DNA from 2 places in the Kitasatospora putterlickiae genome. Region 2 is predicted to be linked to the other one. Evidence: predicted binding sites of a transcription regulator. Region 2 holds the regulator's gene; the other holds the start of a gene.
What was found. The regulator HrcA, encoded in region 2, represses chaperone genes, less so after heat shock. The targets are predictions, from matches to a motif close to TTNGCACTCNGNNNNNCNGAGTGCNAA.
Positions count from the first base shown of each region.

Region 1: groES (co-chaperone GroES) is a predicted target of HrcA. The motif match lies at 2,219-2,245, and genes of this name have one in related genera.

Region 1 is NZ_BAAAKJ010000129.1:185-10,618, forward strand. Features, by position in the region: partial or broken gene ABD308_RS13520 (polysaccharide deacetylase family protein) at 1-599, shown strand, start outside; gene ABD308_RS13525 (THUMP-like domain-containing protein) at 575-1,783, opposite strand; gene ABD308_RS13530 (hypothetical protein) at 1,811-2,125, opposite strand; gene groES (co-chaperone GroES) at 2,386-2,691, shown strand; gene groL (chaperonin GroEL) at 2,808-4,436, shown strand; gene ABD308_RS13545 (LysR family transcriptional regulator) at 4,568-5,572, shown strand; gene ABD308_RS13550 (WhiB family transcriptional regulator) at 5,658-5,984, opposite strand; gene ABD308_RS13555 (response regulator transcription factor) at 6,554-7,165, shown strand; gene shbA (RNA polymerase sigma factor ShbA) at 7,483-8,151, shown strand; gene guaB (IMP dehydrogenase) at 8,397-9,902, shown strand; gene ABD308_RS13570 (GuaB3 family IMP dehydrogenase-related protein) at 10,082-10,434, shown strand, end outside.
Region 2 is NZ_BAAAKJ010000215.1:9,677-22,602, forward strand. Features, by position in the region: gene ABD308_RS21180 (ABC transporter ATP-binding protein) at 1-338, opposite strand, end outside; gene ABD308_RS21185 (ABC transporter ATP-binding protein) at 488-2,221, opposite strand; gene ABD308_RS21190 (AMP-dependent synthetase/ligase) at 2,543-4,465, shown strand; gene hemW (radical SAM family heme chaperone HemW) at 4,523-5,752, shown strand; gene ABD308_RS21200 (Uma2 family endonuclease) at 5,793-6,350, shown strand; gene ABD308_RS21205 (DUF3097 domain-containing protein) at 6,341-7,174, opposite strand; gene ABD308_RS21210 (DUF2785 domain-containing protein) at 7,195-7,965, opposite strand; gene pspAB (PspA-associated protein PspAB) at 8,008-8,595, opposite strand; gene htpX (zinc metalloprotease HtpX) at 8,636-9,556, opposite strand; gene hrcA (heat-inducible transcriptional repressor HrcA) at 9,832-10,866, shown strand; gene dnaJ (molecular chaperone DnaJ) at 10,941-12,086, shown strand; gene ABD308_RS21235 (16S rRNA (uracil(1498)-N(3))-methyltransferase) at 12,168-12,917, shown strand.

The DNA of each region.
Region 1 (10,434 bases), on a different contig from region 2:
TCAGCGAGGTGAAGACCACCGACAAGGTCGTCTTCCTCACCATCGACGACGGCGCCGAGAAGGACCCGCGGTTCGTCGAGATGCTGACCGACCTCAAGGTGCCGGTCTCGATGTTCCTGACCCGCGACATCGTCAAGGACGACTACGGCTACTTCAAGCGGCTGCAGGCGCTCGGCAACCACGTCCACAACCACACGACGGACCACGCCCAGCTGAGCAGGGTGGCGCCGGAGAGGCAGCGGTCCGAGGTCTGCGACGCCCAGGCCGCGCTCACCCGGGAGTACGGCACCGCGCCGCTGCTGTTCCGCCCGCCGTACGGCGACGGCGCCAACACGCCGGCGCTCAACTCCGCCGTCCAGCAGTGCGGGCCGAAGGCGATCGTGCTCTGGCGCGAGTCGATGCAGATCCACGACATGCAGTACCAGGCGGCGGACAAGCGGCTGCGGCCCGGCGACATCGTGCTCGCCCACTTCCGGGGGCCCAAGGACCTCAAGGGCGAGACGATGACCCAGATGTTCGGCGAGCTGCTGGCCAGGATCCAGGAGCAGGGCTTCGCGGTGGCCCGGCTGGAGGACTACATCGAGACGCCGGCCGCCTGAACGGCCGCGGCCGGGCCGGTCACCGGGTGGCCGAGCATCATCAGCGGGCCGTGGTCGGTGCGGCTGAGGATCACCGTGACGGCGTTCGGGCCGGTGGGCTTCAGCTGGCGGCGCAGCTCCTCCGGGGTGATCGCCATCCCGCGCTTCTTGATCACCACGGTGCCGACGCCCCGCTCGCGCAGCAGCGCCTTGAGCCTCTTGATGTGGAACGGCAGCACGTCGGTCAGCTCGAAGCCGTGCGCGTAGGGGGTGTCGACCAGCTCGTCCGAGGTGACGTAGGCGATCTTCGGGTCGATCAGCCGCCCGTTCACCCGCCCGGCGACCTCGGCGACCAGGTGGGCGCGGATCACCGCGCCGTCCGGCTCGTACAGGTACCGGCCGACCGGGCCGGCCGGCGGGTCGGGCAGATCGCCGCCGGTGAGGCTGGCCCGCTGCGGCAGCAGGGTGGCGCGGTGCGGGTGCCCGGCCCGGGTGCCGAACCAGAGCACCGCCTCCTTGACGTCCCCGTGGTCGGAGACCCACTCGGCCTCGGCGTCCTCCGGCACCGCCTCGTGCGGGATGCCGGGGGCCACCTTGAGCGCGCCGACCGGGGTGCGCCGGCCGGCCTCGATCGCCCAGGACAGCGGCGGCGCGTACGCCTCGGGGTCGAAGACCCGGCCGCGCGAGGTGCGCCGGGCCGGGTCGGTGAAGACCGCGTCGAAGCCGGTGACGTCGACGTCGGCGACGTCCGCGCAGCGCACCTCGACCAGGTCGGCCAGGCCGAGGGCGGCCGCGTTGGCGGCGGTGGCGGCGCAGGCGGCCGGGTCCTTGTCGACGGCGAGCACCTCGACGCCGGCCCGGGCCAGTGCCAGCACGTCGCCGCCGATCCCGCAGCAGAGGTCGGCCAGCCGTTTCACCCCGAGGTCCGCGAAGCGCCGCGCCCGCCACTCGGCGACCTCGCGCCGGGTGGACTGCTCGACGCCGTTGGGCGTGAAGTACATCAGGTCGGCGTCGGCGCCGAACTTGGCCCGGGCCCGCTGCCGCAGCCGCGCCTGCCCGAGGGCGGCCGACACCAGGCCGGCGGGGTGCTCCTTGCGCAGCCGGGTGGCCAGCGCCAGCTCCTCCCCGGGCGCGAAGTCGCGCAGTTCGGCGAGCAGGGCCTGGCCCCGGTCGGTCAGCAGGGGCCGCAGGTCGTCGTTCTCCACGGGGTCATTCTCGCCGGTCGGGGGCGGTCAGTTCGTCAGCAGGAACCACCAGGGCGCGGTGAACGGGGAGAGCGCGGCGGCGGCCGGCACCAGCCGCCAGCCGGTCCGCCAGGTGCTCCGGGCGAGCAGGACGGCCGGCGTGAGCGCGAGGCCGAGGCCGAAGCCGACCGCGAGGAGCACCGGGAGGAGTCCGCCGGAGCCGCTCACCGCCGTGCCCGTCGCCAGGGCGAGGGCGCCGAAGAGCAGCACGGCGGTGACGCCGCCCATCAGCGGGAGGGCGGCGAGCGCGAGCAGCAGGTCGGCGCGCCGGGACGGGCCGGGGCGCGCGGGGGGCGAGGTCATGCGAACAGTCTCGCGGTGGCGGGTGGGAGCCGTACACGGGTGCGATCACCGGGGGCGGCCGGGGTCCGTCCCGCGCGGCCGATCCGCGCGTCGTTGGCACTCTGGTTGACTGAGTGCTAACCGCGGCCTATGGTCGTCCTAGCACTCCCCACCGGGGGAGTGCTAACGCGACAGCGTGTGTCTGACCCCCGCGACGGCAGACGCGCGAGTTCGCCCCTACCCGTTAGAAAACCCCGTAATCTCCGAAGGGGAGCTCGGACGTGACCACCAGCAGCAAGGTTGCCATCAAGCCGCTCGAGGACCGCATCGTGGTCCAGCCGCTCGACGCCGAGACCACCACGGCCTCCGGCCTGGTTATCCCGGACACCGCCAAGGAGAAGCCCCAGGAGGGCGTCGTCCTGGCCGTCGGCCCGGGCCGCTTCGAGGACGGCCAGCGTCTGCCGCTCGACGTCGCCGTGGGTGACATCGTCCTGTACTCGAAGTACGGCGGCACCGAGGTGAAGTACCAGGGCGAGGAGTACCTGGTGCTCTCCGCCCGCGACGTTCTCGCCATCATCGAGAAGTAAGGCGTCCAGCCACGCCCCGGATCCGTGTCCCTAGTGACAGGGGGCCGGGGCGTGGCTGTTGGTTCACGTAGTCGAGCGGCCGCCGCGTCGGCCGCACCCCCGAAGGAATAGGGAACATGGCGAAGATCCTGCAGTTCGACGAGGACGCCCGCCGCTCGCTGGAGCGCGGTGTCAACAAGCTGGCCGACACCGTCAAGGTGACCATCGGCCCCAAGGGCCGCAACGTCGTCATCGACAAGAAGTTCGGCGCCCCGACCATCACCAACGACGGTGTCACCATCGCCCGTGAGGTCGAGCTCGACGACCCGTACGAGAACCTTGGCGCGCAGCTCGTCAAGGAGGTCGCCACCAAGACCAACGACGTCGCGGGCGACGGCACCACCACCGCCACCGTGCTGGCCCAGGCCCTGGTCAACGAGGGTCTGCGCAACGTCGCCGCCGGTGCCGGCCCGGCCGCCCTGAAGAAGGGCATCGACAAGGCCGTCGCCGCCGTCTCCGAGCACCTGCTGTCGATCGCCCGCGAGATCGAGGGCAAGGACGACGTCGCCGCCGTCGCCACGCTGTCCGCCCAGGACGCCCAGGTCGGCGAGCTGATCGCCGAGGCGATCGACAAGGTCGGCAAGGACGGTGTCATCACCGTCGAGGAGTCGAACACCTTCGGCGTGGAGCTGGACTTCACCGAGGGCATGCAGTTCGACAAGGGCTACCTGTCGCCGTACTTCGTCACCGACGCCGAGCGTCAGGAGGCGGTCCTTGAGGACCCGTACATCCTGATCAACCAGGGCAAGATCTCCTCCATCCAGGAGCTGCTGCCGCTGCTGGAGAAGATCCTGCAGGGCGGCTCGTCCCGCCCGCTGCTGATCATCGCCGAGGACGTCGACGGCGAGGCGCTGTCCACCCTCGTGGTGAACAAGATCCGCGGCACCTTCAACGCGGTGGCCGTCAAGGCCCCGGGCTTCGGCGACCGCCGCAAGGCGATCCTCGGCGACCTGGCCGTGCTGACCGGCGGCACCGTGATCTCCGAGGAGGTCGGCCTCAAGCTCGACCAGGCCGGTCTGGACGTGCTGGGCTCGGCCCGCCGCGTGACCGTCACCAAGGACGACACGATCGTCGTCGACGGTGCCGGCGAGTCCGAGGCCGTGGCCGGCCGCGTCGCCCAGATCAAGGGCGAGATCGCCAACACCGACTCGGACTGGGACCGCGAGAAGCTGCAGGAGCGCCTGGCCAAGCTGGCCGGCGGCGTCTGCGTCATCCGCGTCGGTGCCGCCACCGAGGTGGAGCTCAAGGAGCGCAAGCACCGCCTGGAGGACGCCATCTCGGCGACCCGTGCCGCGGTCGAGGAGGGCATCGTCGCCGGTGGTGGCGCCTCCCTGGTCCACGCCGCCAAGGTGCTGGACGACGGCCTGGGCCTGTCCGGCGACGAGGCCACCGGTGTCGCGGTCGTCCGCAAGGCGCTGCACGAGCCGCTGCGCTGGATCGCCCAGAACGCCGGCCTGGAGGGCTACGTCATCACCTCCAAGGTCGCCGAGCTGGAGGCGGGCCAGGGCTACAACGCCGCCACCGGCGAGTACGGCGACCTGGTCAAGGCCGGCGTCATCGACCCGGTCAAGGTCACCCGCTCCGCCCTGGAGAACGCCGCCTCGATCGCCTCCCTGCTGCTCACCACCGAGACCCTCGTGGTGGAGAAGAAGGAGGAGGAGGCCGACAACGGTCACTCGCACGGCGGTCACGGCCACTCGCACTGAGGCCGTAACGACTGAACGCAGGCCCGGTCCGCGCCCCGCGAGGGGAGGCGGGCCGGGCCTGCGGCGTGTTCCAGGATTCAACTATCAGTTGAATTTTGCGTGTTGCAAAGAATCCCTTATATCTTGGTCTCATGATCGAGGCCCGCCACCTGCGCGTCCTGCGTGCCGTCGCCCGCACCGGCTCCTTCTCCGCGGCCGCCCGCGAGCTGGGCTGCACCCAGCCCGCCATCAGCCAGCAGATGAAGGCGCTGGAGAAGTCCGTGGACACCCCGCTGGTGGTCCGCTCGGGCCGCGGGATGCAGCTGAGCGAGGCCGGTCGGGTCCTGCTCAAGCATGCCACCGGGATCCTCGCCGGGCTCTCCGCCGCCGAGGAGGAGATCGCGGCGATCGCCGGGCTGCGGGCCGGGCGGGTGCGGCTGGTGTCCTTCCCGACCGCCAGCTCGACCCTGGTGCCGCCGGCGGTCGCCCGGCTGCGGGACAGCCATCCGGGTGTGCGCGTGTCGCTGGTCGAGGCGGAACCGCCGGAGTCGCTGGCGATGCTGCGTGGCGGCGAGTGCGAGGTGGCGCTCGCCTTCCGCTACCCGCAGGCCCCCGGATCCGCCTCCGCACCGGCGCCGGCGCCCGCGCACGGCACGCCCCGGGAGGCGCGCGCCGAGGCCAATCTGGAGGCCCAGCAGCTGAGCGCGGGGGTCGACTGGTCCGATCTGGTGGTCACCCCGCTGCTGGACGACCCGCTGGTGGGGCTGCTGCCCTCGGGGCACCGGCTGGCCGGGCGCGGCGGGCCGGTGGAGCTGGCCGAGCTGGCGGGGGAGCAGTGGATCGCCGGCTGCCCGCAGTGCCGGGGGCACCTGGTGGAGCTGTGCGCGGGCGCCGGCTTCGAGCCGCGGATCGACTTCGCGACCGACGACTACCCGGCGGTGGTGGGACTGGTCGCCGCTGGGCTCGGAGTGGCGGTGCTGCCCGGGCTGGCGCTGGAGTCGGTGCGTCCCGACGGGGTGGCGCCGGTGGCGGTGCACGCCGCCTCGGGGGCGCCGGCGGTGCGGCAGGTGGTCGCGCTGACCCTGCCGGACCTCGCCGAGGTGCCGGCGGTGGCGCTGATGCTGGAGCGGCTGGCGGGGGCGGCCGGCGGGCGCTGACCCGTCGGCGCGCCGGGCTTGCGGCGGCCGGGCACGCCGCTCCCCGAGAAGAAACGTTTCTTCCCGGTAGGGCGAAATCGGGGTCCTACGGCTGGGCCGCGCTCGGCGCGGCGAGCGGCACCTCCACCAGGCGGTTGCGCGAACGGCCCATCATCTCCTCGCGCTCGTCCTCGGTCAGGCCTCCCCAGACGCCGTACGGCTCGCGGACGGCCAGCGCGTGCGCGGCGCACTCGGTGCGCACCGGGCAGCGCATGCAGACCTCCTTGGCGCTCGCCTCGCGCGAGCTGCGGGCCGCGCCGCGCTCGCCCTCGGGGTGGAAGAAGAGCGAGCTGTCCACGCCGCGGCAGGCCGCGGAGAGCTGCCAGTCCCAGAGGTCCGCGTTGGGGCCGGGGAGTCGGGAGAAATCTGCCATGGCTCATTCCCTTCAGAGGTCGTCGACCGCGGGCCGCGCCGGCGGGTTGCGTCGGCGGCGGCACGGCGGGGCGTCCGGCGCGGTGTGGACACCTGGAAATATGACTTACGGCAACTCCATGGACAAGTCACCCACAGAGTGGCACAACAGTCAATGACCATACAAAAGCTCGAAAACCGGGCAAAGTGGGCATGACCGACGGGTCGGCGACCGCCGGGCGCGGATGTGGCAATCGGGTGGCCGACGGGCGCACGCGGACCCGCGCGGGTGTGCGGGTCGTACGCCGACCGCGCGCGAGCTGCGCAAAAGTGCGGCGTGTGCACCGCGATGCGGCTGATCGGTAACGGGTCGGCCACGTACAGTGGTGGAGATGGCCCCGAAGGCCGTAACTCATTCGAGTGATGGTCGTTGGAAGTGCGGAGGCGGTTAGCGGACGCCGGACGTCGGGAACGATCGCGGGGAATCTCAGGCGATCAGCACGGAGTCTGACGCCGATCGGCCGTGTCGGAGAGGTTCGTACCAGCCAGGAGGCTCAACGTGACGCGGATCAGCTGCGGAGGACGACGGTCATGACTTCCGTTCTCGTTTGCGACGATTCCCCGCTCGCCCGCGAGGCGCTTCGCCGCGCGGTCGCGACCGTACCCGGTGTCGACCGGGTCACCACCGCGACGAACGGGGAGGAGGTCCTCCGCCGCTGGGTGGCCGACCGCTCCGATCTCGTCCTGATGGACGTCCGGATGCCCGGCCTCGGCGGGGTGGAGACGGTCCGGCGGCTGCTGTCCGCCGACCCGGGCGCCCGGATCATCATGCTCACCGTCGCCGAGGACCTCGACGGCGTCGCCCTCGCGGTCGCCGCGGGCGCCCGGGGGTACCTGCACAAGGACGCCTCGCGCGCCGAACTGCGGGCCACCGTCACCCAGGCGCTCGCCGACCCGACCTGGCGGCTCGCCCCCCGCCGGCTGCGCAGCCCCGACATGGGCGCGGCGCCGACCTTGACGGCGCGTGAGATCCAGGTGCTCGAAGGCATGAGCCACGGCCGCAGCAACGCCGAGATCGGCCGCGAGCTGTTCCTCTCCGAGGACACCGTCAAGACCCATGCCCGACGCCTGTTCAAGAAGCTCGGCGCCTCGGACCGCGCGCACGCGGTGGCGCTGGGCTTCCGCTGGGGCCTGGTCCGCTGACCGAAGCCGGCGCCGCCGGTTCCGGCACGCTCCGCACGATTGTTCGCGCGGGGGCGTGTGACGTTACGGTCCCGAGGTTGCACCATGGAGGAGTGGAGCACCTCGGGGACCAGCGGACAGGAACTGCGGCGAACCACGCAGCCGCAGGAGACTCGGCGGACGGCGCCGCGGACGGGACCACCCCTGGCGGTGGGGTGGGAGGCGGGACGGTGCAGGAGTGGCCGGTGGTGCGGACCGGGGCGGCACCGCATAACGTTCCGGTGCACAACTCCGGACGCGGTGCCGCGTTTTCCCGCGCGACCAGGCACCATGGACCGATGCGTGACGACGTGACCGGGTCTCCCGGTGAGGCGGACCCGGTGGAGGCCGAGCCCTCCGCGCCCGGGCCCGGCCCGGCGTACGCGGACCCGGCCGACGGGCCCGGCGCGCTCGCCGCACTGGTCGCGGCCGCCGTCCGGGGCGAGGGGCCGGCGATCGACGCGCTGCTCGCCCACGTCCACCCGCTGGCCCTGCGGTACTGCCGGGGCCGGCTGGTCCGGCTGCCCGGCGGCGCCCGGCACCACGTGGACGACATCGCGCAGGAGGTCTGCGTCGCGGTGCTCTGCGCGCTGCCCCGGTACAAGGACCAGGGGCGCCCCTTCGAGGCCTTCGTCTACGGGATCGCCGCGCACAAGATCGCCGATCTGCAGCGGGCCGCGATGCGCGGGCCCGGCTCGACGGTGGTCCCGCAGGACGACCTGCCGGAGGTCCCGGACGACGCGCTCGGCCCGGAGGAGCGGGCGCTGCTCAGCAGCGACGCGGCCTGGGCGAAGGAACTGCTCTCCAACCTGCCGGCCCGGCAGCGCGAGCTGGTGCTGCTGCGGGTGGCCGCCGGGCTCTCGGCGGAGGAGACCGGCGAGGTGCTCGGGATGTCGCCGGGGGCCGTGCGGGTCGCCCAGCACCGCGCGCTGAGCCGGCTGCGGGCGCTCGCCGAGGAGTCGTCCTAGCGGCGGAATGGCCCACGGCCGGGCGTTGTTGTCAAGGGCACACGAGAGCGCGTTCGCGGTGCCAGTACCATGGGGTATCGGCGCCTGGGCGGGTCGCCAAAGTTTCGACGGTGTGCACGGGTTTTCCCCTGGAGGATCCTCCAACGGCCACCGGGCTTTCGGCGGTCCGAGCGAGTGAGCTGATGACAGCGCCCCCACCCTCAGGGCGCGAGCTGATCGAGCCGGCCACGGAAGGTACCCCCGAAATGTCTTACAACGCCGCAGGCGTACCCGAGAAGTTCGCGATGCTCGGACTCACGTACGACGACGTCCTGCTGCTGCCGGGGGCGTCCGAGGTGCTGCCGAACGAGGTCGACACCTCCTCGCGGGTCTCGCGCAACGTGCGCGTCAACATCCCGCTGCTCTCCGCGGCGATGGACAAGGTCACCGAGTCCCGGATGGCGATCGCGATGGCCCGTCAGGGCGGCGTCGGCGTCCTGCACCGCAACCTGTCGGTCGAGGACCAGGCCAACCAGGTCGACCTGGTGAAGCGCTCCGAGTCCGGCATGGTCACCGACCCGATCACGGTCGGCCCGGAGACCATCCTCGCCGAGGCCGACGCGCTCTGCGCCAAGTTCCGGATCTCCGGCGTGCCGATCGCCGACGAGAGCGGCAAGCTGCTCGGCATCGTCACCAACCGCGACATGGCCTTCGAGACGGACCGCACCCGCCAGGTCCGCGAGATCATGACCCCGATGCCGCTGATCACCGGCAAGGTCGGCATCTCCGGTGTCGACGCCATGGCGCTGCTCCGCCGTCACAAGATCGAGAAGCTGCCTCTGGTCGACGACGACGGCCGGATCAAGGGCCTCATCACGGTCAAGGACTTCGTCAAGGCCGAGCAGTACCCGAACGCCGCCAAGGACGCCGAGGGCCGGCTGCTGGTCGGTGCCGCCGTCGGCGCCAGCGCCGAGGCCTTCGACCGCGCCCAGGCCCTGGTCGAGGCGGGCGTGGACTTCCTGGTCGTCGACACCTCGCACGGCCACAGCCACAACGCGCTGGCCTGGATCGAGAAGATCAAGTCGGCCGTCGCGGTCGACGTGGTCGGCGGCAACGTCGCCACCCGCGACGGCGCCCAGGCGCTGATCGACGCCGGCGTGGACGGCGTCAAGGTCGGTGTCGGCCCGGGCTCCATCTGCACCACCCGCGTGGTCGCCGGCATCGGCGTCCCGCAGGTCACCGCGATCTACGAGGCCGCCGTGGCCTGCCAGGCGGCCGGCGTGCCGGTCATCGGCGACGGCGGCCTGCAGTACTCCGGCGACATCGGCAAGGCGCTCGCCGCCGGCGCCGACACCGTGATGCTCGGCTCGCTGCTGGCCGGCTGCGAGGAGTCCCCGGGCGAGCTGATGTTCATCAACGGCAAGCAGTTCAAGTCCTACCGCGGCATGGGCTCGCTGGGCGCCATGCAGTCCCGCGGCCAGGGCCGCTCCTACTCCAAGGACCGCTACTTCCAGGCCGAGGTCGCCTCGGACGACAAGCTCGTCCCCGAGGGCATCGAGGGCCAGGTGCCCTACCGCGGCCCGCTCTCCGCGGTGCTGCACCAGCTGGTCGGCGGCCTGCGCCAGACCATGGGCTACGTCGGCGCGGCCACCGTCGCCGAGATGGAGAGCAAGGGCCGGTTCGTCCGGATCACCTCGGCGGGCCTCAAGGAGAGCCACCCGCACGACATCCAGATGACCGTCGAGGCGCCGAACTACAGCGCCCGCGGCTGATCCCGGATCCCCGCCGCAGGGCCCGCCACCGAGGGGTGGCGGGCCCTGCGGGCTGTCGGGGCGGCGCCGGCGGGGGGCCGGGGGCGGGCGGCGCCGTGCGACGGCGGGCGGGTGCGGGATACTGGGGGGCGGCCGGGGTGACCCGGCGGGCATGAGCAACACCACCAGAAGGGCTCGAAGTGACTGAGATCGAGATCGGGCGAGGCAAGCGCGGCCGTCGGGCGTACTCCTTCGACGACATCGCCGTCGTCCCCAGCCGCCGTACGCGTGACCCGAAGGAGGTCTCGATCGCCTGGCAGATCGACGCCTACCGCTTCGAGCTGCCGTTCCTGGCCGCGCCCATGGACAGCGTGGTCTCACCGCGGCAGGCCATCACCATCGGCCGCCTCGGCGGCCTGGGCGTGCTGAACCTGGAAGGCCTCTGGACCCGCTACGAGGACCCGCAGCCGCTGCTCGACGAGATCGCCTCGATCACCGACGAGTCCGCCGCGACCCGCCGCCTGCAGCAGGTCTACGCCGAGCCGATCAAGGC
Region 2 (12,926 bases):
AGCAGGACGGTGCCGATGGCGCCGAAGTCCATGCCCTGGCCGGGGGTGAAGTCGACGGAGGAGAGCAGGTTGGCGAGGTCGCCTTCGCCGCCGGCGCGCATGGAGTCGACGATCTGCTGCTTGGAGGCGTCGGCGGGGAAGCGGCCGCTGATGACGCCGGCGAAGATCAGGTCGGTGGCGTGGCCGAGGATCTTGGGGCCGACGACGGCGGCGCCGATGCTGAGGGTGCCGAGGGCGAGGACGCCGGCGATCAGGGCGCGTTCGGGGCGCAGGAGCTTGAGCAGCCGTTTGCCGGAGTTCTTGAAGTCCATGGACTTCTCGGCGCCCTGGCCGCCCATGAAGCGGCCGGGGCCGGCGGGGCCGCGGCGGGCGGCGGCGGCCTGGGAGTCGCCGGCCGTCTGGGGCGGGCGTCCGCCGGGTCCACCGGGTCCGCCCGGGCGTCCGCCGGGTGCCTTGCCGAGGCCGGGCGCGGGCTTGTCGGGGCTGGTCACGCCGCCTCCTGCTCGGTGAGCTGGGAGAGCACGATCTCCCGGTACGTCGGATTGCCGGCCATGAGCTCGCCGTGGGTGCCGCTGCCGACGACGGCGCCCTCGTCCAGGACGATGATCCGGTCGGCGTCGCGGATGGTGGAGACGCGCTGGGCGACGATCACCACGGTGGCGTCGGAGGTCTCGCGGGCGAGCGCCTTGCGCAGCTTGGCGTCGGTGGCGTAGTCGAGCGCCGAGAAGGAGTCGTCGAAGAGGTAGACGTCGGGCCGGCGCACCAGGGTGCGGGCGATGGCCAGGCGCTGGCGCTGGCCGCCGGAGACGTTGCCGCCGCCCTGGGAGATGGGCGCGTCCAGGCCTTCGGGGAGCTGTTCGACGAAGTCCTTGGCCTGGGCGATCTCCAGGGCGTGCCAGAGTTCCTCGTCGGTGGCGTCGGGCCGGCCGTAGCGCAGGTTGCTGGCGACGGTGCCGGAGAACAGGTAGGGCTTCTGCGGGACGAGTCCGACGCTGTCGGCGAGGGTCGTGGGGTCGAGTTCGCGGACGTCGACGCCGCCGAGCAGGACCTGGCCGGAGGTGGCGTCGAAGAGCCGGGGGACGAGGCCGAGCAGGGTGGACTTGCCGCTGCCGGTGGAGCCGATGACGGCGGTGGTCTCGCCGGGGCCGGCGGTGATGCCGATGCCGCGCAGCACGGACGCCTCGGCGCCGGGGTAGCGGAAGTCGACGTCGCGCAGTTCGAGTCGGCCGCGGCGCAGCACCTCGGTGACGGGGGCGGCGGGCGGCACGACGCTGGAGTGGGTGTCGAGCACTTCCTGGACGCGTTCGGCGCAGACCTCGGCGCGCGGCACCATCATGAACATGAAGGTGGCCATCATGACGCTCATGAGGATCTGCAGCAGGTAGGAGAGGAAGGCGGTGAGGGCGCCGATCTCCATCTCGCCGCTGTTGATCCGGTGGGCGCCGAACCACAGGACGGCGACGCTGGAGACGTTGATGACGAGCATGACGCTCGGGAACAGGTAGGCCATCAGCTTGCCGACCTGCAGCGAGACGTCGGTGAGGTCCTCGTTGGCGCCGGCGAACCGGTTCTGCTCGTGGTCGTCCTTGACGAAGGCGCGGATGACCCGGATGCCGGTGATCTGCTCGCGCAGCACCCGGTTCACGGTGTCGATCTTCTCCTGCATGCCGCGGAAGCGCGGGCGCAGCCGGTGGACGAGGGCGACGACGAGGACGCCGAGGACGGGGACGACGGCGAGCAGCAGCGCGGAGAGCGGCACGTCCTGGTTGAGGGCCATGATGATGCCGCCGACGCACATGATCGGTGCGGCGACCATCAGGGTGAACGACATCAGGACCAGCATCTGGACCTGCTGGACGTCGTTGGTGGTGCGGGTGATCAGGGAGGGGGCGCCGAACTGGCCGATCTCGCGGGCGGAGAAGCCCTGGACGCGGTCGAAGACGGCGGCCCGGATGTCGCGGCCGACGGCCATGGCGGTGCGCGCGCCGTAGTAGACGGCGACGATCGAGCAGAGGGTCTGCAGGAGGGTGACGCCGATCATCACGGCGCCCACGCGCAGGATGTAGCCGGTGTCCCCCTTGATCACTCCGCTGTCGATGATGTCGGCGTTGAGCGTGGGCAGGTAGAGCAGCCCGAGGGTGGACACCAGCTGGAGGAGCACCAGCAGGGTGATCGGTCGGGTGTAGGGGCGCAGGTACGCCCTGAGCAGTCTGATCAGCACTGGCTCACTCTTGTCGTCGGCGGCGGAGTTGGCATCCCAATTCTCATGGTTCGGGAGGCCGGTACAGGAGATTCCGGGCAAGCGAGCCGGATCTTTGTCCAGCCCTTTGCCGAACGTTCCGGGTGGCGAGGTGGTGCCGTGCACCGGTGGTTCGGGAGAGTGCCGACCCGGCCCGCCCTCTTACGGAATGACCGGTTTCCCCCTAGGCTGCTGGCAGCCCTCTTGTTACTCGCCGGTACCGGTCCCGGCTGCCCGGGGGCCGGCGGCCGCCCCCACGGACGTCACATCTTCCAGACGGCCACCCGCTCCCGGAGGTCCTCGTTGAGTTCCGCGCAGTCCCTGATCGACTCCGGCCGTACCGACATCGTGGCCGGGCGCCCCGCCTCCGTCGCCCACCTGTTCCAGGAACGGGTCGCGCTGACCCCCGGCGCCGAGGCCTACCGCCACCCCGTCCCGGTGGACGAGCAGGCGGCGGACAGCACGCCCGGCGCCGAGCAGTGGCGTTCGCTGACCTGGGCGCAGACCGCGGTCCGGGTGTACGCGGTGGCGGCCGGCCTGCTGTCGCTGGGCATCGAGGCCGAGGACCGGGTGGCGCTGGCCTCCTCCACCCGGCTGGAGTGGATCCTCGCCGACCTCGGCAACATGTGCGCGGGCGCGGCCACCACGGCCGTCTACCCGAGCACCAACGCCGACGAGACGGCGTTCATCCTCTCCGACTCCGGCTCCCGGGCCCTGTTCGCCGAGAACACCGCCCAGCTGGACAAGGTGGTCGCCGAGCTGGACCGGCTGCCCGGGCTGGAGACGGTGATCCTGTTCGACGAGCCGGACGGGCCGCCGCCGGCCGGGCGGCTGCGGGTGATCACCCTCGCCGAGCTGGAGCGGCTGGGCGCCGAGCACCTGGCGGCGCACCCGGACGCGGTGGAGAGGACGATCGCCGCGCTCGACAAGGAGCGGCTGGCCACCCTCATCTACACCTCCGGCACCACCGGCCGCCCCAAGGGCGTGCGCCTGGTGCACGACTGCTGGGCCTACGAGGGGCGGGCCCAGGAGGCGAGCGGGCTGCTGGCCGCCGACGACGTGCAGTTCATGTGGCTGCCGCTGTCGCACGTGTTCGGCAAGACGCTGATCTCGGGGCAGATCGCGACCGGCCACGTGATGGCGCTGGACGGCCGGGTGGAGCGGATCATCCACAACCTGCCGGTGATCCGGCCGACCATCATGGCCTCGGCGCCGCGGATCTTCGAGAAGGTCTACAACGGCATCGCCGGCCGGGCCAGGGCCGAGGGCGGCGCCAAGTACAAGATCTTCCTGTGGGCGGCGCGCACCGCCCGCGAGTACGCCCGCACGGTCCAGGACAGCCGGGTGGCGACCGGCGTGGGCACCGCCCCGGCGCTGCTGCGGATGAAGCACGCCCTCGCCGACCGGCTGGTGTACGCGAAGATCCGGGCGGCCTTCGGCGGGCGGCTGCGCGGGGCGGTGTCCGGCAGCGCCGCGCTGGCCCCGGAGATCGGCTACTTCTTCGTCGGCGCCGGGGTGCCGATCCTGGAGGGCTACGGGCTGTCCGAGACCAGCGCCGGCTCCAGCGTCAACCGGGCCGAGGACATCCGGGTGGGCACGGTGGGCCGTCCGCTGCCCGGCACCGAGGTGCGGATCGCCGAGGACGGCGAGATCCTGCTGCGCGGCCCGGGCGTGATGCGCGGCTACCACAACCTGCCGGAGAAGACCGCCGAGGTGCTGGAGGCGGACGGCTGGTTCCACACCGAGGACATCGGCGAGCTGTCCCCGGACGGCTTCCTGCGGATCACCGACCGCAAGAAGGACCTGTTCAAGACCTCCGGCGGCAAGTACGTCGCGCCGAGCGAGGTGGAGGGCAGGTTCAAGGCGGTCTGCCCGTTCGTCAGCAACATCCTGGTGATCGGCAACGGCCGCAACTACTGCACCGCGCTGATCGGCCTGGACGAGGCGGTGATCATGCCCTGGGCCGCCGAGAACGGTCTGGCCGGCAAGTCCTACGCCGAGGTGGTCGCCGACCCGCGCACCCGTGAGCTGATCGACGGCTTCGTGCGCCGGCTCAACGAACGGCTCCAGCGCTGGCAGACGATCAAGAGGTTCCACCTGCTGCCGCGCGACCTGGACATCGAGCACGGGGAGCTCACCCCGAGCCTGAAGATCAAGCGCCCGGTGGTGGAGCGGACCTACGCGGAGGCCGTCACCGCGATGTACACGGGCGCCAACGAGGCCTGACCGGCCCCGTCCCGTGCGGCCGGGGAGATCACCCCGGCCGTACGGGACAATGGGGTCATGCCCTCCGCACTCCCCGACGGCGAACCGGTGCCGTCCGACGGTTCCCTGCCCGCGCACGCCCTCGACGGGCTGGGCTCGCGGCCGTTCGGCTTCTACCTGCACGTGCCCTACTGCGCGAGCCGCTGCGGCTACTGCGACTTCAACACCTACACCGCCACCGAGCTGCGCTCCTCGGGCACCGTCGCCTCCCAGGAGACGTACGCGGACAACGTGGTCGCCGAGGTCCGGCTCGCCCGCCGGGTGCTCGGCGCGGACGCGCCGCCGGTGCGCACCGTCTTCCTGGGCGGCGGCACCCCGACCCTGCTGCCGGCCCGCGACCTGGTGCGGATGCTCGCCGCGATCCGCGAGGAGTTCGGGCTCGCGGACGGTGCCGAGATCACCACCGAGGCCAATCCGGAGTCCGTGGACCCGGCGTACCTGGCGGAGCTGCGCGAGGGCGGTTACAACCGGATCTCCTTCGGCATGCAGTCCGCCCGCCCGCACGTGCTGAAACTGCTCGACCGCCACCACACCCCCGGCCGCCCCGAGGCCTGCGTCGCCGAGGCCCGCGCGGCCGGCTTCGAACACGTCAACCTCGACCTCATCTACGGCACCCCCGGCGAGTCCGACGACGACTGGCGCGCCTCCCTGGACGCCGCGATCGGCGCCGGCCCCGACCACGTCTCCGCCTACTCGCTGATCGTCGAGGAGGGCACCCGGCTGGCCGCCCGGGTCGGGCGCGGCGAACTGCCGATGATCGACGACGACGTGCACGCTGACCGCTACCTGATCGCCGAGGAGGCGCTGAGCGCCGCCGGCTACTCCTGGTACGAGGTCTCCAACTGGTCCACCACCCCGGAGGGCCGCTGCCGCCACAACGAGCTGTACTGGACCGGCGGCGACTGGTGGGGCGCCGGCCCCGGCGCGCACAGCCACGTCGGCGGCGTCCGCTGGTGGAACGCCAAGCACCCGGCCGCCTACGCCCGCGCCCTCGCCGAGCACCGCACCCCCGCCCAGGGTCGCGAACGCCTCACCGCCGAGGACCGCCGGGTCGAGCGGATCCTGCTGGAACTGCGTCTCGCCGAGGGCATCCCCCTGGACCTGCTCACCGCCGCCGGCCGCGAGGCCGCCGCCCGCGCCCTCGCCGACGGCCTCCTCGCCGCCGCCCCCTACGACCACGGCCGCGCCGCCCTCACCCTCCAGGGCCGCCTGCTGGCCGACGCGGTGGTGCGGGACCTGGTGGACTGAGTGTCGTTAACGTGGTGTCAGCCGTCGGAGGGAGCGCGCGATGACCGCCATCGATGAACGGATGACCAGATTCTTCGAGGACCTGGAGGTCCCGGAGGGCTGCAAGGCCGAGCTCATCAGGGGGGAAATCGTGATGATGGCGGGGCCGGACATGGCCCACAACCTCATCGTCGAGTCGATCGTCGACCAGGTCCCGCGCATCCGGTGGCACCGGCTCCAGACCCAGGACGTGGCCTTCCCCGCCGACGCGAGCGAGCCGCAGCCGGATCTGGTGGTGATCGAGCGGGGAGCCGTCAAGGGGCCCGGGCGCCTGGTTCCCGCACCAGCCGTGACCCTGGTGGTCGAGGTCGTTTCGAAGACCAGCGTGCTGCGCGACTACCGGACCAAGCGGGAGCTCTACGCGGAGGGCGCCGTTCCCGTCTATCTGATCGTCGATCCGATCAAGGGCCTCTGCGTGCTGCTGACCGAGCCGACCCCGGCGGGGGCCTCGGGGCTGCCGGACTACGTGGCGGAGCGGACCACCAAGTTCGGCGAGCCGGTGCCGCTGGACCTCCTGGGTGTCGTTCTCGACACCTCGGAGTTCCGGACCTACTCCTGACCCGGCGGGGTGACGAAGTCGATCAGTTCCTCGACGCGGCCCAGCAGCTCGGGCTCCAGGTCCTTGTAGGAGTCGACCTTCGACAGGATGCGCTTCCAGGCGGCGGGGGTGTCCTCGGGCCAGCCGAGGCGGCGGCAGGTGCCGAGCTTGAAGTCCTCGCCGCGGGGGACGGCGGGCCAGGCCGGGATGCCCACCGAGGAGGGCTTCACGGCCTGCCAGACGTCGATGTAGGGGTGGCCGACGACCAGCACGTGCGGGCCGGTGACCCGGGCGGCGATGCGGTGCTCCTTGGTGCCGGGGAGCAGGTGGTCGACCAGGACGCCGAGGCGGCGGCCCGGGCCGGGGGCGAAGTCGGCGACGATCGCGGGCAGGTCGTCGACGCCCTCCAGGTACTCGACGACCACGCCCTCGATCCGCAGGTCGTCGCCCCAGACCCGCTCCACCAGCTCGGCGTCGTGCCGGCCCTCGACGTAGATCCGCGACTCCCGGGCCACCCGGGCCCGGGCGCCGGGGACGGCGACCGAGCCGGAGGCGGTGCGGCCCGGGGCGCGGGCCGGCGCCGGCCCGGTGGGCCGGACCAGGGTGACCGTCCGGCCCTCCAGCAGGAAGCCGCGCGGGACCAGCGGGAAGACCCGGTGCTTGCCGAAACGGTCCTCCAGGGTGACGGTGAAGCCCTCGGCGGTCTTCTCGCAGCGCACCACCGCCCCGCAGAAGCCGCTCGCCGCCTCCTCGACCACCAGGTCCCGCTCGGCGGGCACCTCCGGCGCGGGAGCCTGCTTCTTCCACGGCGGGGTCAGGTCGGGTCCGTACTGGCGGCTGCGCATTCCACGCAGTCTACGAGGCGTCAGCCGAGGTAGTACGAGGTGTTGATCGCCAGGACCTCGGCGAGTCGCCCGCGCAGGGCGGCGGCGTGGCGCAGCGCCACCGGCTCGGCGCCCGGGACCGGGCGCACCCCGCGGTCGGCGAGCAGGTACACCACCCGCAGGGTGCGCAGGGTGTTGGAGACGGTCGCGGGGACGACGCCGGGCTTTCGGCGGCCGGTGGCGGCGATCGGGTCGAGCCAGGCCAGCGCCTGCCGCTCGGTCAGCTCGGAGCGGGTGAGGACCTGGCCGATGGCGCGGCCGAGGCGGTCGTCCTCCATGGCGTCCAGGACGTGGTCGGTGGGGGCGAGCAGCCGGGCCGAGGCAAGGTCCAGCAGAGGCGCCGGGTCGGCGACCAGCGGGCTGCGTCCGAGGGCGCCCAGCAGGTCGGCGCCGTGCGCGACGGCGTGCAGCCACCCGAGTCCGGGGTCCCAGCCGCGCAGGTCGCTCTCGGCGGGGTACCAGTGGGCGAAGGCGTCCAGCCAGGCGGGCCGGTGGGCGCCGGCGTCGACGAGTTCGGCGAGGACCAGCGGGGCGAAGGTGCGGGCCTGGATCTCGGGGTCGGACAGCCGCCCGGCCATCTCGTCGCCGAGGGCCAGGCGCTGTTCGGGGGTGAGCAGCGGCACCCAGCGGCACAACTGCTCGTAGGCGTGGGTGTCGCGGGTCTCGGGGTCGGGGGAGCGCATCGCGGCGCTCACGGCGGCGAGCAGGTCGGGGGTGGGGGCGGCGGTCTCGATCTCGGTCCAGTTGATCACGGCCGGACCCTAGGCGGCCCGGCCCGCCGCGGCCACCGGTTTTCACAGGCCCGGCGCGCCCCAGACCGGGAACCAGCGGGTGAGGTCCTTCTCCAGCCGCAGGTCGTTGCCGAGCATCGCGTTGACCTCCAGCTCCAGCGGGCTGTCGCGTTTCTCCCCGCCGCCCGGCAGCGGCGCGAACGGGTAGAAGGTGCCGCGCTTGTACAGGTAGACCAGGGCCAGCGGACGGCGCCCCCCGGCGTCCCGGAAGCCGATCAGAGAGCAGAGCAGCTGCGGCCCGAAGCCGTTCGCCTCCAGCTCGCTGTTGACCGCGTGCAGGTCGTTGACCAGCTCGGGCAGTTCCTCGGGGGCGTGCCGGGCGAGCAGCCAGGAGTAGCCGTAGGCGTCCCGGGACGCCTCCACGGGGACGCCGCCGCGTCCGGTGTCGGCGTCGAGCAGCGCCCTGACCTGCCGCTCGACCTCGTCGAAGGCGCCGCCCTCGACCGAGGCGAAGCAGACCGAGCCCAGCCCGGTGGGCCGCAGGCCCGCCCCGGCCTCCAGGGTCAGCGCGGCGGACGGCACCCCGAACAGCTGGTCGAGGTCGGGTTTGACGGGCTTGCTGCGGCCGAACAGCGCGTCCAGGATGCCCACGGCGGTCCGTCCTTCCGGAAGCAGGGTCGAGGGGTCCGGGTCACCGGCCGAGCCGGGTGGAGATCGTGGCGAGCTGGGCCAGCCGCTGCTCCAGTGTCGGGTGGGTGGAGAACAGCTGGGCGGCGGCCTCCCGGGCGCTCAGCGCGGGGGCGAAGTAGAAGGCGTTGTAGGCCTGCGCCTGGCGCAGGTCCTTGGTGGGGATGGCGGCGATCTGGCCGGTCACCTTGGTGAGCGCCGAGGCGAGCGCGCTGGGCCGGCCGGTGAGCTGGGCGGCGGCCCGGTCGGCGGCCAGCTCCCGGTAGCGGGAGAGCAGCCGGGTCAGCAGGAAGCTGATCGCGTAGACCGCGATCGACACCAGCGGGACGACCAGCGCGACGATCGCGGCGTTGGAGTCGTTGCTGTTGCGGCCGCCGCCCATGAAGCCGCCGTACACGGCGATCCTGGTCATCGCGCCGGCCAGCACGCCGAGGAAGCCGGCCACCGTCATCACGGCGACGTCCCGGTGGGCGACGTGCGACAGCTCGTGCGCGAGCACGCCCTCCAGTTCCTCCGGCTCCAGCCGGCGCAGCAGCCCGGTGGTGACGCAGACCACCGCGTTCCGCGGGTTGCGGCCGGTGGCGAAGGCGTTCGGCATGTCGTTGTCGGCGACGGCGACCCGGGGTTTGGGCATGTCGGCGAGCGCGCAGAGCCGGTCGACGGCGCCGTGCAGTTGCGGGTACTGCTCGGGGGTGACCCGGTGGGCGCCCATGGCCCGCTCGGTGATCTTGTCGCTGAACCAGAACTGGGCGACGAACAGGCCGCCGGAGATCAGGACGATGATCGGCCAGGCGCCGCGCAGCAGGGCGATCAGCAGCCCGGTGAAGCCGACGTACAGCAGTCCGATCAGGAACATCGTCCCCACCATCCGGCCGGTCAGGCCGCGGTCGGGGGCGAAGCGGGTGTGCTGGCCCGGGGTCGACATCGCTGCTCCTCCGTTCGCCGTCCGCTTCCGATGCTCCCACCCGGGCGGGCCCGCGGCATCACCCGCGCGCCGCGAACTGCGGGCAGGATCACCCCGGCCGGGCCGTTCCTGCCGTCGGACCCGGGCCTTACACTGGCAGGTACGGTTCTGGCACTCGGGAGACCCGAGTGCCAAGGCCGGGGTCCTGCGGGGCCGGCCCGGACAGCTCGAATGCGGACACATGCCACAACGGCGTGTCACAACGGACAACGCGTGAAGACGGAGGTGCGTGCCCCATGGCCGGTGAGGTCCGCCAGCTCGACGACCGCAAGCTCGCGGTGCTTCGCGCGATCGTCCAGGACTACGTGGGGACGGAGGAGCCGGTCGGCTCCAAGGCCCTGGTGGACCGCCACAACCTCGGGGTCTCCCCGGCCACCGTCCGCAACGACATGGCCGCGCTGGAGGAGGAGGGCTACATCCACCAGCCGCACACCAGCGCCGGGCGCATCCCCACCGACAAGGGCTACCGGCTGTTCGTCGACAAGCTGGCCGAGGTCAAGCCGATGAGCGCGCCCGAGCGGCGGGCGATCCGGCACTTCCTGGACGGCGCGGTGGACCTCGACGACGTGGTCGCCCGCACCGTGCGCCTGCTGGCCCAGCTGACCCGCCAGGTCGCGGTGGTCCAGTACCCCTCGCTGAGCCGCTCCACGGTGCGGCACGTCGAGCTGGTCGCGCTGGCCCCGGCGAAGGTGATGCTGGTGCTGATCACCAACACCGGCCGGGTCGAGCAGCGGCTGGTGGACTGCCCGGGCGCCGTCGGCGAGACCCTGCTGGCGGACCTGCGGGCCCGCCTCAACGCACGGGCCGCCGGCCAGCGGCTGCCGGAGGTCCCCGGGCTGCTGGAGGAGCTGCCCGCGCTGTTCGAGGCGGCCGACCGGCCGACCGTGTCGACGGTGCTGGCGACGCTCTTCGAGACGCTCGCCGAACAGAGCGAGGAGCGGATCATGCTGGCCGGCACGGCCAACCTGACCCGCCTCGGCCACGACTTCCCGCTGACCATCCAGCCGGTGCTGGAGGCACTGGAGGAGCAGGTCGTCCTGCTCCGCCTCCTGGGTGAGACCGCGGACGCCGGGATGACGGTCCGGATCGGCCGTGAGAACGCCTACGAGGGCCTGAATTCCACGTCGGTCGTCTCGGTCGGTTACGGTTCGGGCGACGAAAGCGTGGCCAAACTGGGTGTGATCGGTCCGACCCGGATGGACTATCCGGGCACAATGGGGGCGGTGCGAGCGGTGGCACGGTACGTGGGCCAGATCCTGGCCGAGTCGTAGGAACGGATCACCATCGGATCTGATGGTGACCGCAGTCGCAAGCACTCTTACAGGCGGAACAAGCGGAGCATTTGGTGGCCACGGACTACTACGCGGTACTCGGCGTCCGACGGGATGCGGGGCAGGACGAGATCAAGAAGGCGTTCCGGCGCCTGGCACGCGAACTGCACCCGGACGTCAACCCGGACCCGAAGACGCAGGAGCGGTTCAAGGAGATCAACGCCGCCTACGAGGTGCTCTCCGACCCGCAGAAGCGTCAGGTCTACGACCTCGGCGGCGACCCGCTCTCGCCGAACGGCGGGGGCGGCGGGGCGGGCGGCTTCGGCGCGGGCGCGGCCGGCTTCGGCTTCTCCGACATCATGGACGCCTTCTTCGGCGCGGCCTCCGGCCAGCGCGGCCCGCGCTCGCGGACCCGGCGCGGCCAGGACGCCATGATCCGCCTGGAGATCACCCTGGAGGAGGCCGCGTTCGGCACCACCAAGGAGCTCCAGGTCGACACGGCGGTCACCTGTACCACCTGCAGTGGGGAGGGCGCCGCGCCCGGCACCTCCGCGCAGACCTGTGACATGTGCCGCGGCAAGGGCGAGGTCTCCCAGGTCACCCGGTCCTTCCTGGGCCAGGTCATGACCTCCCGCCCCTGCCCGCAGTGCCAGGGCTTCGGCACCGTCGTGCCGACCCCGTGCCCGGAGTGCGCCGGCGACGGCCGGGTCCGCGCCCGCCGCACCCTGACCGTCAAGATCCCGGCCGGTGTCGACAACGGCACCCGGATCCAGCTGGCCGGCGAGGGCGAGGTCGGCCCCGGCGGCGGCCCGGCCGGCGATCTGTACGTCGAGATCGCCGAGACCACCCACACGGTGTTCCAGCGGCGCGGCGACGACCTGCACTGCACCGTCACCATCCCGATGACGGCGGCCTCGCTCGGCACCCAGGTGCCGCTGCAGACCCTGGACGGGGTGGAGGAGGTCGACATCCGGCCCGGCACCCAGTCCGGCCAGTCCATCCCGCTGCACGGCCGGGGCATCACCCACCTGCGCGGCGGCGGCCGGGGCGACCTGATAGTGCATGTCGAGGTGCAGACGCCCACCAAGCTCGACGCCGAGCAGGAGGACCTGCTGCGCCGCCTGGCGGTGCTGCGCGGCGAGGAGCGGCCCTCCGGCCAGTTCGCGCCCGGGCAGCAGGGGCTGTTCTCCCGGCTGAAGGACGCCTTCAACGGCCGGTAGCCGTTCCGCGCGGGGGTGCCGGGGCCTGCCCGGCACCCCTTTCGCGTCCCCGTCCCCGTTCCCCTCCCGGAGGTTCCCCGCATGACCGCGCCCGTGTTCGTCACCGACACCGAGCGGATCGCCGCCGCCGCGCCCGGCGCGCTGGTGCTGCTGGACGGGCCGGAGGGACGGCACGCGGCCGCCGTGAAGCGGCTGACGCCGGGCGAGGCGGTCACCCTGACGGACGGGCTGGGCCTCGGCGTGGACGGCACCGTCGCGGCGGTGCGCGGCAAGGACGGGATCGAGGTGACGGTGGCGGCCGTGCGCCGCGAGCCGGAGCCGGCGCCGCGGATCGTCGTCGTCCAGGCGCTGCCCAAGGGCGACCGGGGCGAGCTGGCCGTGGAGACCATGACCGAGGTCGGCGTGGACGTGGTGATCCCCTGGGCGGCCTCGCGCTGCATCACCCAGTGGAAGGGCGAGCGCGGCGGCAAGGCGCTCGCCAAGTGGCGGGCCACCGCGCGGGAGGCCGGCAAGCAGTCCCGCCGGCTGCGCTTCCCCGTGATCCGCGACGTGATGACCACCCGGCAGCTGGCCCCGGTGCTGATCGGCGCCGCCTTCGCGGCCGTGCTGCACGAGGAGGGCGCCGAGCCGCTGGCCGGCGCCGCGCTGCCGGACACCGGGGACCTGGTGCTGGTGGTCGGCCCGGAGGGCGGGGTCTCCCCGGAGGAACTGGCCGCCTTCGCCGAGGACGGCGCCAAGCCCTACCGGCTCGGCCCCTCGGTGCTGCGCACCTCCACCGCCGGGGTGGCGGCCGGCGCGCTGCTGCTGGGCCGCACCGGCCGCTGGTCGTAGGACGGGGCC